Regions from separate parts of the Vibrio sp. RC2502 genome, predicted to be linked through region 2. Evidence: predicted binding sites of a transcription regulator. Region 2 holds the regulator's gene; each other region holds the start of a gene.

Region 1 (5,212 bases), 170 kb from region 2:
ACTTCCGCGTAATTGATGCGTTGTCGACGATGGCATTTGAAGGTCGTCGTGAAGAATTTTTCCGCAAAGAGACCATGGCGGCGCTGCAAATCCTTGATCAAGGCCATATCGAGCTAGATAATTTTAAAGGTTCTTGGGCTGGTGCGATGGGACAGTGTCAATTTATGCCAAGCTCTTTCCTACGTTTTGCCGCCGATGGTAACGGAGACGGAAAAAAAGACATCTGGCAATCAGAAGCGGATGTGTTTGCGTCTACCGCTAACTACTTGAGCGAGTCTGGCTGGGACGATAAGTTTACTTGGGGGCGCCAAGTGAAAGTGCCGAAAGGGATTGATCGTAGCCTAGAAGGACGCGGGGCAGAAAAAGGCAAATATCTTCAGGAGTGGAGTAAACTTGGCATCACGAAGTACGATGGCAGTCCATTACCTAAACTGAATGAAGATATCCAAGCATGGCTTATCATGCCTGACGATGAAAACGGTCGTACGTATCTGGTTTACAATAACTATAACGTACTGATGAAGTGGAACCGCTCTTACTACTTCGCGCTTGCCGTCAGCCATCTTGCTGATCGCATTTCATTCTAGTTCGTTAGTAAATACTGTTTTATAGGGGCTCTTCGGAGCCCTTTGTTTTTCCCACATTCTTATCGAGGTACTGCGTGTTATCTGAACGTGCTGCGCAAATGGTGATCTTTTCTGCATTGATCAAACATAAAAACTTTACTGCGGCGGCGAAAAGCCTTGGAGTGTCAGTATCTCACGTCAGCAAACAGCTTAGTCAGTTAGAGGAATCTCTTGGCATCAAGCTTGTTCAACGCACCACGCGTAGTTTTACGCCTACCGAAGCGGGAAAAACGTTTTATCATCATTGTGAACAAGTGGTGCAGGCGGTGAGTAGTGCGACGTTAGAAATGGAAAGCCAAAGGGATGAAGTGGCTGGGCTGGTTCGCCTCGGGTTATCTCAATCATTTGGAACGCTGCACATCATTCCTGCGATTCAAGAGCTGCGTGAGTTGTATCCACAGCTTCAAGTGGAAGTGCATTTGTTTGACTACAAGGTCGATATGCTGGCGGAAGGGCTCGATCTGTGGGTAACAAACAATGAGCACCTACCAGAGGGCTACATTGCGCAGCGTTTGACGGACTGCCAGTTTGTGGTGGCAGCATCGCCGGATTATTTGCTTAAGTATGATACTCCGACTGAGCCGAACGACTTGTCTTTGCACAACTGCTTGATCTATCGCAGTTGGGAGCGTGATTACACAGGATGGGCATTTACCAAGGGACAACAAGAGCTAAACGTCAAAGTCTCCGGCAACTACTCTGTCGATTTAGCAGAAGCTGTCCGCGACGCCGCGATTGCTGGATGGGGGATTGCGTATCTCGCAACGTACTTGCTTGGTGATGAGTTCAGAACGGGTAAGTTGATTCAACTATTGCCAGACTGGAAAGCGAGCCAGTCGATGCCATTTTATGCGGTGTACCCAAGTCGTCAGCACATGCCGAAAAAAATATCAGCCGTTATCAACTTTATTAAACAGAAAATTGGCAACCCGTGTCACTGGGATCAGCGCCTCGCACCTTACATCTCTATTCCCAAGTAGATTCGTTAATAACGTTCAAGAGGTGTTTGTAGTCGATTTTCTCTAAGCAAAACATTTTTCGACTATTCAGTGGTTGTATAAGGTGATTTGTCTCACAAAATTTTTCCAAATCTAGAAACATCTTTTCCATATGGAAATAATAAAAACAAGCAAACGTTTATCTATAGCAAATTCAATTAGTTATTTGTGTGGTTAATTATTGTTCGCTTGAACTTTTCACACTGTTAACATCCTCAACTTGCGCCATTTTGAGTCCGCTATACAATCCGGTGCCTTCCATATCCCCCTTCTGTCGGATTCATTTTATGAACTCAATTATTGGTATCGTAGCCATACTATTCGTAGCATGGCTACTTTCTACAAATAGAAAAAATATAAAGCTGAGAACAGTGGCGTTTGCGTTTGCTTTACAGGTGCTGTTTGCATTGTTGGTTTTATATGTACCAGCAGGACGAGATGCGCTGAATTCAGTAAGCAGCGTAGTGTCGAATTTGATCAACTACGGTCAAGAAGGCATCGCGTTTTTATTCGGTAATTTGGCGACAGGGGGCTTCACCTTTGCGATCAATGTACTGGGTATCATCGTTTTCTTCTCCTCTCTTATCTCCGGTCTTTATCACATTGGTGTGATGCCAAAAGTTATCAACTTCATTGGTGGTGGTATTCAAAAGCTTCTTGGCATTGGTCGTGCTGAGTCTTTGTCTGCAACGGCAAACATTTTTGTCGGCACTATCGAAGCGCCACTTATGGTGAAACCCTACCTAAAACACATGACTGATTCGCAGTTCTTTGCGGTAATGACAGGTGGTTTGGCGTCAGTAGCTGGTGGTACGTTGGTAGGTTATGCCTCGTTGGGTGTCGATCTTAACTACCTTATCGCTGCTGCCTTTATGTCTGCGCCCGCAGGCTTGTTGATGGCGAAAATTCTCATGCCAGAAGATGTGAACAAAGCACCAGATATCGACATTAGCCAAGTGGAAATTCCACGCGCAACTAACGTGGTTGAAGCGTTAGCCGATGGCGCAATGGCGGGTGTTCGTATCGCTGTGTCTGTAGGTGGTACGTTGTTAGCGTTCATCAGCGTAATCGCGTTGCTGAACGGCATGCTAGGTTGGGTTGGAGACCTTATTGGTACGCCACTAAGCTTTGAGCTTATCTTAGGCTACGTATTTGCACCTGTCGCATGGTTGTTAGGTGTGCCATGGGAAGAGGCGATTACGGCGGGCTCGCTTATCGGTAACAAGATCGTGGTGAACGAGTTTGTTGCTTTCATCCAACTAGCAGAAGTGAAATCTCAGCTAAGTGCTCACTCTCAAGCTATCGTAACTTTCGCACTGTGTGGTTTTGCAAACATCTCTAGTATGGCAATGTTGATCGGCGGATTGGGTTCTTTGGTACCAGAGAAGCGTGCATTTGTTTCTAAGCATGGTTTCCGCGCGATTATTGCCGGCGTTATGGCGAACTTGATGAGTGCTTCTATTGCGGGTGTGATTTTAAGTCTGTAATTGAAATAGATATCTAAAATTAGCAAAAAGGCTCCTTGCGGAGCCTTTTTCGTATCTCAATATTGATGTTATTGTTCAGTATGGAACTGCTCGCAAGCCAACATCGTGTTCTCAATCAAGCTTGCTACGGTCATTGGGCCAACACCACCAGGAACCGGAGTAATGAAGCTCGCGCTTTCGCGGGCTTTGTCGTATTCCACATCGCCCACTAGCTTGCCTGAATCAAGACGGTTAATGCCTACATCGACAACCACTGCGCCTTTTTTAATCCACTCGCCAGGGATGAAGTTTGGCTTACCTACCGCGACCACAACAACGTCAGCTTGACGTACGTGGCTTTCTAGATCTTTGGTAAAGCGGTGGCATGTCGTTGTTGTACAACCAGCAAGCAGCAGCTCAAGTGTCATTGGACGACCAACAATGTTTGATGCGCCAACCACAACCGCATGTTTACCACGAAGCTCGATGTTGTAACGGTCGAGTAGGGTAATGATGCCTTTAGGCGTACAAGAGCGAAGCTTAGGAATACGTTGCGCAAGACGACCAACGTTGTAAGGGTGGAAGCCATCCACGTCTTTTTCTGGATGAATACGCTCTAGAACGTGTGTGGTATCAATACCAGCAGGAAGTGGCAACTGAACTAAAATGCCGTCAATTTCGTTGTCGTTGTTCAACTCATCAATAAGAGCAAGCAGCTCCTCTTCAGATGTTGAAGCCGGAAGGTCAAACGACTTGGATACAAAGCCAACTTCTTCACATGCGCGGCGTTTGCTGCCCACGTAAACTTGAGATGCTGGGTCTTCACCAACCAGAACAACTGCTAGGCCAGGAGCGCGTAAACCTGCTGCGACGCGAGCTTTAACACGTGCTGCAACTTCAGATCGAACAGTTTGGGAAATGAGAGTTCCGTCTATATTTTGAGCAGTCATGACTTTCCTTATAAATTAAGAAGGCAAATTATCTGCGGCGCATTGTCGCAGAAATTCTAATTAACATCCATACGCAAACGTTTGCCTTGTGGTGTTTTTGAACATTAAGCGTTTTAATGGACTTTTTTTAGGCATTCAGATCAGAATGTTATGAAAACCCGTTGATTTACCCGTTTGAACTCGTATAATCCTGTCCCTGTAGCGCGCCCTTAGCTCAGCTGGATAGAGCACGTCCCTTCTAAGGATGTGGTCATTGGTTCGAATCCAATAGGGCGTGCCATTTATTCTAAAAAGCCCCGATAACTCTTTGAGTTTCCGGGGCTTTGTCGTTTTAGAACATTCGATATTAATCGCTACGTCACCTACAACTTTTGACTGAGATTATAGCTATTGCAATCTCTAGCAATTAACATGAGCTCATATTAGTTGCTTTCCTGTTTATCTTTATGCCTGCCACGTCTAGATTTTATGAACAACACGCAGATTGTTTAGCGGAGCAATACACTTCGCTCAAGTTTGAGGATGTCCACGCGAGCTGGAGAGCTTTCTGGCCTCAAGCCAGAGATCGCGTCTTAGATGTTGGGGCTGGCTCTGGTCGAGACGCTAAATGGATGGCTGAACATGGATGTGAAGTTATTGCGATTGAACCTGCTCAAGCGCTTCTGAGATTTGGTAAGTCTTACTGTGATGATTCAGTTACTTGGCTTGAAGATGGGTTACCTAAGCTTGAGAAAGTCATTAATCTTGGCTTTCGCTTCGATTTAATTCTTGTTAGTGCGGTATGGATGCATCTTGCGCCTACGCACCGTGAACGCGCATTTCGCAAACTTGCGAATTTGCTAGCGCCCAATGGTCGATTGGTGATTAGCCTTCGTCACGGTGACTTTTCTGACGGTCGTAAAGCTTATCCGGTATCGGTTGAAGAGCTTGAAAAGTTTGCAAAGAATAGCGCGTTAATGGTGAGAAACGTATCTCTCGATGATGACCAGTTACAGCGAACAGGTGTATCTTGGCAAACTGTAGTTATGTCTTTGCCTGATGATGGTTCTGGTGATCTGAATAAGGTTCGTCACATTATCGTCAATGATTCCAAATCGGCTACCTATAAACTCGCACTACTGCGTACTTTACTACGAATTGCAGATGCTCATTCTGGTGCAGTGGTTGATCGT
Region 2 (5,212 bases):
CCACTGCTGCTCCGGGAATAGAAAATGCGGTAATCGCAACATACGCTAAAAAATACAGCGTGGCGGCATAGACGATGTTGGCTTCGATGAATGAATTGAGTGCTTCTTGCTGCGCTTTTGCGTTTTCAAGCGTTAGATATTGACCAAAATTAGCGCCTAACAAAAGAATGGTGGCAACAAGTATCAGTCCAAAGATAAGTTTTTTATTCATGTGTGCTCCGTTTCTATATCTAGGCTACCGCTTAAAGTATTCATACTGAATATTGTTTTAACAATCTCGTTATCGAAACTAAGTCGTGGCGCTGAAGATACGGGTGTTTTGGGATTTACAAAGGAGTAGACACGAGGGGAGCTAAAAAAATTTCATAAAAAAACCGCAGTTCGCACTGCGGTTTTAGTCGATAGATTAGAGCAGACTTCTGTTACGAAAGGCCATTCATTAATTCTTCACGACGAGACTGGGGGACTACACTCCAGTGTGTGCCGTTAATAGCACCTTCTAAGGCCCAAAGTAGCTCAAGGCTAACTGTGGTGGAGTGCGTGTCTCTGATCGCTTTATAAGCACTTAGTGCGCCTTCTTCTTCAAGTTGAGCAACAGAATCAATACCCGCTTTCTTAAGCATTCTTTCTGTAGCCAATCTCAGGTTCGGCAGATCTTTCAAGCGATTAGGCTTAGTGCTCGCTTGTTGTTCTTTCTCAAGTTTGGCGTTTTCTAAGGATTTTTTCGCTACTTCAATTAAGCGATCGCTAGATTCCCATAGTTCGCTGGAAATAGCGTAGTACTTAGTAACGACTGGGAAGCCACGTTTTTTATAAACGTAAGGCTTTAGACCCTGTGTCTCGAAGTCAGATGAAGTTTGTTGGTCTGCTCGTATATGAAGCTGGTTGTTTACCACTAGTGCAAACATCGTTTCATCAGCGAAAAGTCCGAAGCCACCAAACATTGAGCGCGACTTGATAGTACCAAGTGCCTCAAATAGCTTCATAGAGTCTTTGAGTATCGGTTTATCCATGTTTTGTTATCTCGGTGTAATTAATATTACGCCACCAAAAGTCAGGTCCGAGAGAGTAGCAAACGTGCGCAAAGGCAATGTCATTAAAGGGTAAAGACATTGGTTGCACACTTGCCATCGGTAACCCCGCTACCTTCCATATACTACTATGGTTCAGGCCGGAGGCTTTGCGTCCCACCCTTTCGGATGGTTTGCCCTGTGCGTGACCAGATGAGGATACTTCGTATATTGAATTAACATCACACTTTAGATTTTAAAACGTGATCTTGATTCAATAAATAATGCCATTTTGTGCATGGGTACTCATAATTGAGAATTGTATTTAATGTTTGAAAAGAAGCGGGAATTAATAATTCACATGTAAAGAAAACAGTAACTTATGGAAGTTATTGTTTTTAAGAATGAGGCAAAGTGTGCGGGAAGTGTTATTTTTTTAATAAAAAAAAGCGCCCCTAAGGGCGCTTGTGTTCATTTAATTAAGTTTCTTAACGGTATTGCGGATAACAATCTCTGGTTGCATCTCGAACACACGTTTTTCGTGTTCTTTATCTTTAATGCGTTCAAGTAGGATCTCAAACGCATTTTTACCCACACGACGTTTAGGTTGGTGAATCGTTGTTAGCGGTGGTGAGAAGTACTCTGCAAGTTCAATGTTGTCGTAACCGATAACAGAAACGTCATCTGGAACCTTGATGCCGTTTTGTTGCAGACGGCTCATTAAGCCAAGTGCCATGGTGTCGTTAAAACAGAATACTGCAGTAGGGCGTTTTTCCATCGCGGTGATCTTGTCTGCAACCAGTACCGCAGTATCACATTCAAAGTTACCTTCAAGAATCCAATCTTCATTGATTGGCAGTTTTGCTTCAGCCATGGCACGACGAAAACCAGCGATACGCTCTTGGCAAGCAAGTTTCTCAAAGTGACCACTAAGGCAGGCGATGTCAGTGTGGCCGTTATCGATAAGATATTTAGTTGCTAGGTAGCCACCTTCTTCAGAGTTATCGATGATCTTGTCCGCACGAGAACTCTCTGGGCCCCAATCCATCACAACTTTCGGGATATCTGAGTGACGATCTAACATCTCTTTTAGTTCTTCGGTTAGATCTGAACACATCACCAAAATGCCATCTACACGTTTCTCAGCAAGCATGCGGATGTAGTCGCGCTGTTTCTCGTAGATGCCGCCAGTATTACACAAGATCAACGTGTAACCTTGACGGTAGCAGTAGCTTTCTACACCGTCGATCACTTCAGAGAAGAACAGGTTAGTTGATTGTGTTACCAACATACCAATAGTACGAGTTGAGTTGCATTTTAAACTACGAGCAACTGCGCTTGGTGCGTAGTTAAGCTCATCAACCGCTTTCATTACTTTTTCTTGGGTTGCTTCTGCAACAAAACGTGTCTTATTAATAACGTGCGAAACTGTCGTGGTAGAAACGCCGGCTAAGCGAGCAACGTCTTTTATAGTGGCCATAAATGATGTCCTGTATCGAGCTACTTAATACCGTAGTGAATACAACCATACGCTTAGTTTTTTGCGCAAACTAAACACCACAACAACAGTAGTGTCTATTCTAGTAGGCAGCGGTTGTACCGAAATCGGTATAAAAAGATTTGTAGCAACTTGGTTGAAGGTACTCGGCTTCCTACTAAATATGAGGAAGTGGTTATCAACCTATTAATAAAAAACAAAAACCGCTATATTTCAGCGGTTTACATATAAATCATATTTAATCGTTTGCGTTCACATTTTAGCCCTATGTGGGCTGGCTGGCAATATTTTCAGCAAGAGTTTTGTGTATTTGAAGTCACATTTTGACTGCTAAATGAACGAACGTCTTTGAGCCAGATTAAAAGCAAGCGAATAAAATAGGGAGCCCGACAGGCAGGCTCCCTAAAAATAGGCGGTGATTATTCACCAAGAAGGTAAGCGCTGTCCAGTTTACAAAATGCAATTAATAGTTGCGCAACGCTTAAGTAGAAGCCAAAATCATCAAATTGCTTACATTTTTCAGCAAATTTTGGCAACCAAGACATGAGTTGATTTTGGATGAAATCGTTTTGTTTAACGAAAGCCTCTTCCATATGTTTTTCTTGCTCTAACTCATTTGAGCGAATGATCATGTTGCCCAAAAAGTCCAATTCGACAGCGAGATGGTCTGCTGGTTCTTTGAGGTTTTCGTCTACCTGAACCCCAAAATCTGCCATCAGTTTTTCCATCTCTTCTGCAGGTTTGTCATTAAGCAAACCTGATTCACCAATGTACATAGAAGCGTACGGTAGTGCCCCATACTTATCTGTTTTTAAGAACAGCTCGCAAAAATCTGCTGCAAGTTCTAGTTGAGCATCATTGCGGTCTTGGAGTCTGTTTAGGGCATCAACTAGGCTATCAACGGCTGGCTTGAGTGATTCGTTCTCACCTAAGCCCGCTAAAAAACTGCGAATTTCAACACTGTGGTAGGTTTCTAGTTCTTTTTCGCTGAGTTCTTTAGCGAATAAGCTCGAAAACCACCAGTAAATTTCAGCACGCTTTTCATTAAAAGCTTTCACTTCTTGCATTTTTGGCTCCTGAAGGATGCTTCGAGTATTGCATCATAAAGTCAATTAGGGATATCCCCTAAGTGTAATCAAATAAGATGAATAGCAGTAACTATAATTATTGTTGATTATGTTGAATTGTGTGCACTTGTTAACGGTGATGGGCAAGCTTGTTTTGAATCAATAAAAACGCTAAATCTTGCTTTTTAATGTATCTATGACTAGAAATGTTACTAGTTATGAATAGAATACGTCTTGGATAATAAGAAGACAGAAAGTGGTGTAAATGAGCTATCACGTATTAGTCGTAGAAGATGATGTTGTAACTCGTAGTAAGCTTGCGGGATATTTCCAAAATGAAGGTTACAAAGTTAGCGAAGCAGAAAGTGGCGCGGAGATGCGCGAAGTTCTGCAAGGCGGTGATGTAGACCTTATTATGTTGGATATTAACTTGCCGGGCGAAGACGGCCTAATGCTTACGCGTGAGCTACGCAGTCAATCAGACATCGGCATCATATTGGTAACAGGACGCACGGATAGCATCGACAAAATCGTAGGCCTAGAGATGGGCGCAGACGATTATGTGACAAAGCCTTTTGAACTAAGGGAATTACTAGTTCGAGTTAAAAATCTACTGTGGCGCATTTCTGCGGCGCGAAGTGGAGCAAGTAAAGCGGCAAGCGAAACAAACGATGAACACATTGTTCGCTTTGGTGAGTGGACATTCGATATTCAGCGTCGAGCACTTAGCCGTAATGGTGAACCAGTAAAACTAACCAAAGCAGAATATGAGCTTTTGGTGGCGTTATCGTCTTACCCGAATCAAGTGCTGAGTCGTGAACGTATTTTGAATATGATCAGTCATCGAGTTGATGCTCCAAATGATCGTACGATTGATGTTCTTATCCGACGCATGCGCGCTAAGATGGAGTTTGATCCTAAGAACCCACAAATTTTTGTGACCGTTCACGGTGAAGGCTACATGTTCGCAGGTGATTAATCACCATCAGACAAGCAGTAAAGAAAAAGGAGAGCCAATGCTCTCCTTTTTTGTGTTTATAAATCGGGTTTATTCCGCTTCCACCATCGGCGTTTGCCCTACGGTGTCACGCAGTCTTTGCCAAACGCTACCAAGGTATTCATGCCAAAACAGTTCAGTTTGCTCAAGGTAACGAGCTTTAGGTGAATACTTGTCCCACGGTTGGCTAACTTCGTCTATCGCTAAGAAATTCGTTGGAGCAGGGATGGGTTTAATTCCAGCTGCGTTAAACTCGTACAGCGCACGGCTCATGTGGCTCGCTGACGTGACCAGCACAATCTCTTTTTGTTGAACAAAAGCGGCGGCTTGTCTTGCTTCTTCCCACGTGTCTTTTGCGTCTTCTAACAAAATAATGTCGGATTTTGCAACACCTAATGCCAAAGCAACGTTTGCCATCATACGAGCATGGCTGATCTCAGAGCCACCATCATAACCAGATAAAATTAGCTTTGCGCCTGGGTACATACGCAAAATACGAATGCCTTCCGTTAATCGCATCAACGCCGCGCGGCTTAATTGCGATGTTGGTGGAATTTCGTCATCGACCACGTGGCCATTACCCAGCACCATAACGTAGTCAATGGTACCTGACACAGGTAAAAAGGCCTTATGCTCGCGC
Region 3 (5,212 bases), 610 kb from region 2:
TCCGGACGGTAGCCACGTTGATGAAGGCCACTGCCTACCATATCAACACCTAAGATAGCTTTATCTTTGTGAAGGCGAACATGAACGCGAATATCAGGACGTTCTTTGCTGATGTTTGGTCGAGGTAAGCCTTTCTTCTCAAAGCAATCAACGATGCCATCTTTTACTTTCATCGCGCCGTACTGACTGTTGCGGATCTCGCGGTTGGTACCGTTAAAGTCCACAACGAAACGCTTAGAACTGTGGAATTGATTCACCCAGTTAATTGACGAAGTAGATAGGTATAGATCCATGTCGTCGTTACAAGTGAATTCAGATAAAACACGTACAAATCGTGATGCCAAGCGGCTCCACAAACAACAACGATAGATTTGCTCATTCGTGGCTTTAAATTTTACGCCCGCCTGTACTGGTTTCGCGTTTTCAATGCCTAGTTTAGTCAGTTCTTCAACAAGCAGGTTTTCCATGCCGTTTGAAGTTACCGCGAGATATTGATTCATAGTGTTCTTTCGTTAATAAAAAATGGCCTTAATTATACCTGACTTTACGATCAATGCCTCGTTTTTAAAGGCGTTTTTAGTTTCACCAGAGCAAACAATCACCAATCACTTGATCTGAAACTTCCTACATTTCGAGCTGAGCATTTCTTTTCCCATTCTTTTAGCTAACCAAAAACCTTACCTTAAAGAAGAAGTGAATACTTATTTACCTTAAAATTGGTATATACCAACAGTAAAATTATGTTGTAATTTACTTACCAATTGCATGTATTGGGGAAGAAATGGGGGAATGTTAGGCGATAAGTTGCCTAATATTAGTGATCGCTAAGATTAAAAAAGTGGAATAAAAGTGACCAGCTTCATAGTTATGTGCTTAACAACGCAGTGATTTCAGCCGATTAATAAAGGTATTTGAAAGGAGAAGGATAAAAAAAATCGACCTGAGGCGGTCGATTAAGGCAAACAAAGGAACGAAATAAAGAAAACTTAAAGAGGTTTAACCCACCATAGCCATTGGAGCCATGACAAATAAATGATTCGCACAAACCATTCTGTCGTGCATAACTTTTATTGGTTGTCCAAACTGCAGCGTTTTATGGCCATCAAGAATGAACTCTTCTTGACCGACATACGCGCATAAGCTTGAAGCTTCGCCAGGTTCTAAAACGATGAAAACGCCTTCAGAATAGCGGTTAGATAGAAATACCATGTCCCCTTCTTCTGGTTCGTGCCCTGTTGATTGAGCATCGAAGAACCAACTCTTAGGCTGGACTGGTTTATGGAAGCGTTTCGCAGCTACACAGTAAAGTGTTAGCTCGGCCTGACGGTACTCATTGATATCGAGACAACGAATGCGTTCATTAAACGTTTGAAACGCACTAGCATCGTCGACTGTAAATTCGTTTTTTGAGAAGGCACAGTTGACCAACAGCTTACGGGATAGATTGGTTTGGAAAATCATTTCCTCCCCCAGATCCAGCATTAAGCAAGCTTTGTGCTCGTCAAAATACCAATTCCATTTGTCGCTGGGTTTAAGCATTATTCCGTTCTCTCTTGACTAGTGAATCAATGGTAAAGAGGTAAGACGCTTAATTACCTACTCATGATTTTCTAAATTTTACAAACGAACGGACAAAAAAAAAGAGGAAACGAGTTCCTCTTTTTTCTGAAATAAGCGTTGAATTCTCAGCGATTTATTTGATGAGTGCTACAGATTTTTAACAATATCGCGTACTAGGCCAGGACCATGGTAGATAAAGCCAGTGTAAACTTGTACGAGTTGAGCGCCTGCCATCATTTTCTCTTTTGCAGCAACATAAGAGTCAATGCCGCCAACACCGATGATAGGAAGTTTGTCACCCAATGCTTCGTGCAATTTGCGAACAACTTCTGTTGAACGAGATTGCACCGGACGACCGCTTAAACCACCCGCTTCATTTGCGTGTTTCATACCTTCAACTACTGTTCGATCCAGTGTAGTGTTTGTTGCAATAACACCATCGATATTGTTTTTCAGTAGTGATTCACAAATCTGAGTGATTTCTTCATCGCTCAAATCAGGGGCAATCTTAAGTGCTAGTGGAACGTACTTGCCGTGTTTTTCTGCAAGCTCTGATTGTTTCGCTTTAAGCTCTGATAGTAACTCGTCGAGTGCTTCACCGTATTGTAGAGAGCGAAGCCCCGGAGTGTTTGGAGAAGAAATGTTTACAGCGATGTAACCAGCATATTCGTACACTTTCTCCATACAAATCAAATAGTCCTCTGCCCCGTTCTCGATTGGTGTATCTTTGTTTTTACCAATGTTGATACCAAGAACACAGTTGAACTTTGCTTTTTTCACATTCTCAACCAGATGATCCACACCTAAGTTGTTAAAGCCCATTCGGTTGATGATGCCTTCGGCTTCAACCAAGCGGAACAAACGCGGTTTGTCATTACCTGGCTGAGGACGAGGAGTCACTGTGCCAACTTCAACAAAGCCAAATCCCATCGCATCGAATGCTTCAATACATTCCCCGTTTTTATCCAAACCAGCAGCAAGACCCACTGGGTTACGGAATGTTAACCCCATGCATTCTACTGGACGGTTAGGTAATTGCTGACGATAGAAAAGATCGAGTGGTGTGCCGTTAAAGCGTTGGAAGTTCTTGATTGCAAGATCATGTGCCTTTTCGGCATCAAGTTGGAAAAAGCCAGTTCTGGCTAGACGGTAAAGCATTGTGCCTCCGAAAGAAAAAAGCCCCGTGTAAACGGGTCAATATTATTTACTGTTTTTTATTGTAATTCAATGAAAATGAACGAATTAAGTAAAATTGCATATTGAGTTAGAAGTTTTTTCATAAAAACAAAGAATTAGCGATTTTTTGCCGCATTGAAATATCCAGTATCTAATGGAAAAGCAATCGATTTCAACAGAAGTTAAGTTTTAAAATCCAGTTACAATGTCACGGAATTGGTGATTGCGGATACAAAAAAGCCTCGCATTTACGAGGCTTTTTCTAATAAGTTAACTCACCTACTCGTTTGAAGAGCAATTCAAATTAAGCAGTACCAGTTCACGAAGAGCTACCGAGAATTTGGCAAATTCATGTACAGAACCGACTTTGAACTCATTAAGGATGCTTTCCCAACGATGAAGTGATTGTTCGTTTGCTTCCATCCACTCTTCAAGCGCTTGCATTACATCAAGATCTTCGCTTGCACACGCACAGTTGAGAACTTGCGCTGTCAACTGACGTTGTTGCCAATCTAGGTCTTCACGGAATGCCGCGCGAGCTAGAGCTTGCCAGTTGTTGTCGACAGCTTGGCTATTGATTTGTTTCAAGAACCAGTGCAACGACAAGCGATCGCCAAGGTTGAAGTATAGCTTCGATGCTTGTTCAACCGTTTTGCCTGTTTCACCTGCAACCGATGAAATATCCAGTGCCGATTGAAGGCTCGATAGACGTGCTACTTGATGGGCAAGTTTTTCTTCTACCCCACGCTCCATCCATGTTTGAGCCAACTCATTGTGCTCTTCCACTTCAGATTCAACCAGCATGCTATCAAGAGTTTCAGCAATAACATTCACATCTTGTTTGTAGATTGCAATCAACTCACCAACGGTAGATTTACCGCTGCGATTACGCAGTAACCAACGAGCAATACGACGTAGTGCGCGACGTACGTAGAACATGATCTCGTACTGTGCATCTGCCGTTGCAACGTTGTCTAACGCGCGAGTTTGCTTAAGAATTTCAGCAAGATCAAATATTTCACGAGCTGCACTGTAAGCATTTGCAATATCAACAACACTTGCGCCCGTCTCTTCTTGAAGACGAGTGACGAAGTTACAGCCCATTTCGTTAACCATTTGGTTTGCTAGCGCCGTCGCGATAATTTCTGCACGTAGCGGATGGTTAACCATTTGATCTTTATAGTTACGGCGTAACTCACTTGGGAAGTACTCAACCAGTTGTTTAGCATGGAATTCATCATTTGCAATGTCATCCGTCACGAGCTGCTGTTTCAAAACCATTTTGCCGTAAGCGACAAGTACCGATAGCTCAGGACGAGTAAGACCTAGGCCCTGCTTTTCGCGTTCCAGCAACGTTTCATCATCAGGAATGTACTCAAGTGCACGGTCCAAGTACCCTGCTTTTTCCATTGTATGGATGAAACGAATCTGTTCTTTAACGATGCCAACGCCTTGTTGCTCTGTCACTGAAATGGACTCAGATTGACGGTATGCGTCATCCAGAACGATTTCACCGACCTCTTCTTCCATAGATTCAAGAATTTGGTTGCGTTGTTTAACGGTAAGATCGCCATTTGAAACCAGTCCGTTCAAGAAGATCTTAATGTTTACTTCGTTATCCGAGCAGTCTACACCGCCAACATTGTCAACAAAGTCGGTGTTAACTCGACCACCGTTTAGCGCATACTCGATACGACCAAGTTGAGTCATACCTAAGTTACCACCTTCACCAACCACTTTTGCGCGCAGCTCACGACCATCAATACGAAGCAGGTCATTTGCTCGGTCACCAACGTCTGTATGCGTTTCAGTCGAAGCTTTAACGTAAGTACCGATACCACCGTTCCAAAGTAGATCCACTTTCATTTTTAGGATCATCTTAATCAGATCGTTTGGTGCTACGGATGCCTTCTTGGTGCCCAACATTTTTTGGATTTCAGGCGTTAGTTGGATCGATTTGGCGCGACGTGAGAACACGCCACCACCTTGCGAGATCAACTCGGCGTTGTAATCTTCCCAACTTGATCTTGGTAAATTAAACAAGCGGTTACGCTCTTCCCAGCTGGTGGCTGAATCTGGGTTCGGATCAATAAAGATGTGCATGTGGTTAAACGCAGCTTGCAAACGAATGTGCTTAGATAGCAGCATACCGTTACCAAACACATCACCAGCCATATCGCCTACGCCGATTGCGGTAAAGTCAGTCGTTTGACAGTTGATGCCCATTTCACGGAAATGACGTTTAACTGATTCCCAACCACCTTTTGCAGTGATACCCATTGCTTTGTGGTCGTAACCGTTTGAACCACCTGACGCAAACGCATCGCCAAGCCAGAAGTTGTATTCTGCTGAGACTGAGTTCGCCAAATCAGAGAATGTCGCCGTGCCTTTGTCGGCAGCAACCACTAGATATGGGTCATCTTCATCGTGACGAATTACGTTTTGTGGTGGAATCACCTCGCCTTCAATGATGTTG

Evidence for each region. The regulator PurR, encoded in region 2, represses purine synthesis genes. The targets are predictions, from matches to a motif close to TNANGNAAACGTTTNCNTNA.
Region 1: the regulator PurR is predicted to act here: its motif matches at 4,110-4,129, upstream of folD (bifunctional methylenetetrahydrofolate dehydrogenase/methenyltetrahydrofolate cyclohydrolase FolD).
Region 3: the regulator PurR is predicted to act here: its motif matches at 2,895-2,914, upstream of pyrD (quinone-dependent dihydroorotate dehydrogenase).

Annotation. Positions count from the first base shown of each region.
Region 1 is NZ_CM141453.1:2,388,472-2,393,683, reverse strand. Features, by position in the region: gene ACYJZR_RS11150 (lytic murein transglycosylase) at 1-587, shown strand, start outside; gene ACYJZR_RS11145 (LysR family transcriptional regulator) at 662-1,606, shown strand; gene ACYJZR_RS11140 (NupC/NupG family nucleoside CNT transporter) at 1,912-3,111, shown strand; gene folD (bifunctional methylenetetrahydrofolate dehydrogenase/methenyltetrahydrofolate cyclohydrolase FolD) at 3,180-4,040, opposite strand; tRNA gene ACYJZR_RS11130 (tRNA-Arg) at 4,244-4,320, shown strand; gene ACYJZR_RS11125 (methyltransferase domain-containing protein) at 4,487-5,212, shown strand, end outside.
Region 2 is NZ_CM141453.1:2,219,346-2,224,557, reverse strand. Features, by position in the region: gene ACYJZR_RS10395 (TVP38/TMEM64 family protein) at 1-211, opposite strand, end outside; gene ACYJZR_RS10390 (TfoX/Sxy family DNA transformation protein) at 423-1,013, opposite strand; cyclic di-GMP riboswitch class I at 1,130-1,219, opposite strand; gene purR (HTH-type transcriptional repressor PurR) at 1,486-2,490, opposite strand; gene torD (molecular chaperone TorD) at 2,928-3,575, opposite strand; gene torR (two-component system response regulator TorR) at 3,841-4,554, shown strand; gene elyC (envelope biogenesis factor ElyC) at 4,624-5,212, opposite strand, start outside.
Region 3 is NZ_CM141453.1:1,612,428-1,617,639, forward strand. Features, by position in the region: gene rlmKL (bifunctional 23S rRNA (guanine(2069)-N(7))-methyltransferase RlmK/23S rRNA (guanine(2445)-N(2))-methyltransferase RlmL) at 1-500, opposite strand, end outside; gene ACYJZR_RS07760 (cell division protein ZapC) at 997-1,539, opposite strand; gene pyrD (quinone-dependent dihydroorotate dehydrogenase) at 1,708-2,718, opposite strand; gene ACYJZR_RS07770 (NAD-glutamate dehydrogenase) at 3,016-5,212, opposite strand, start outside.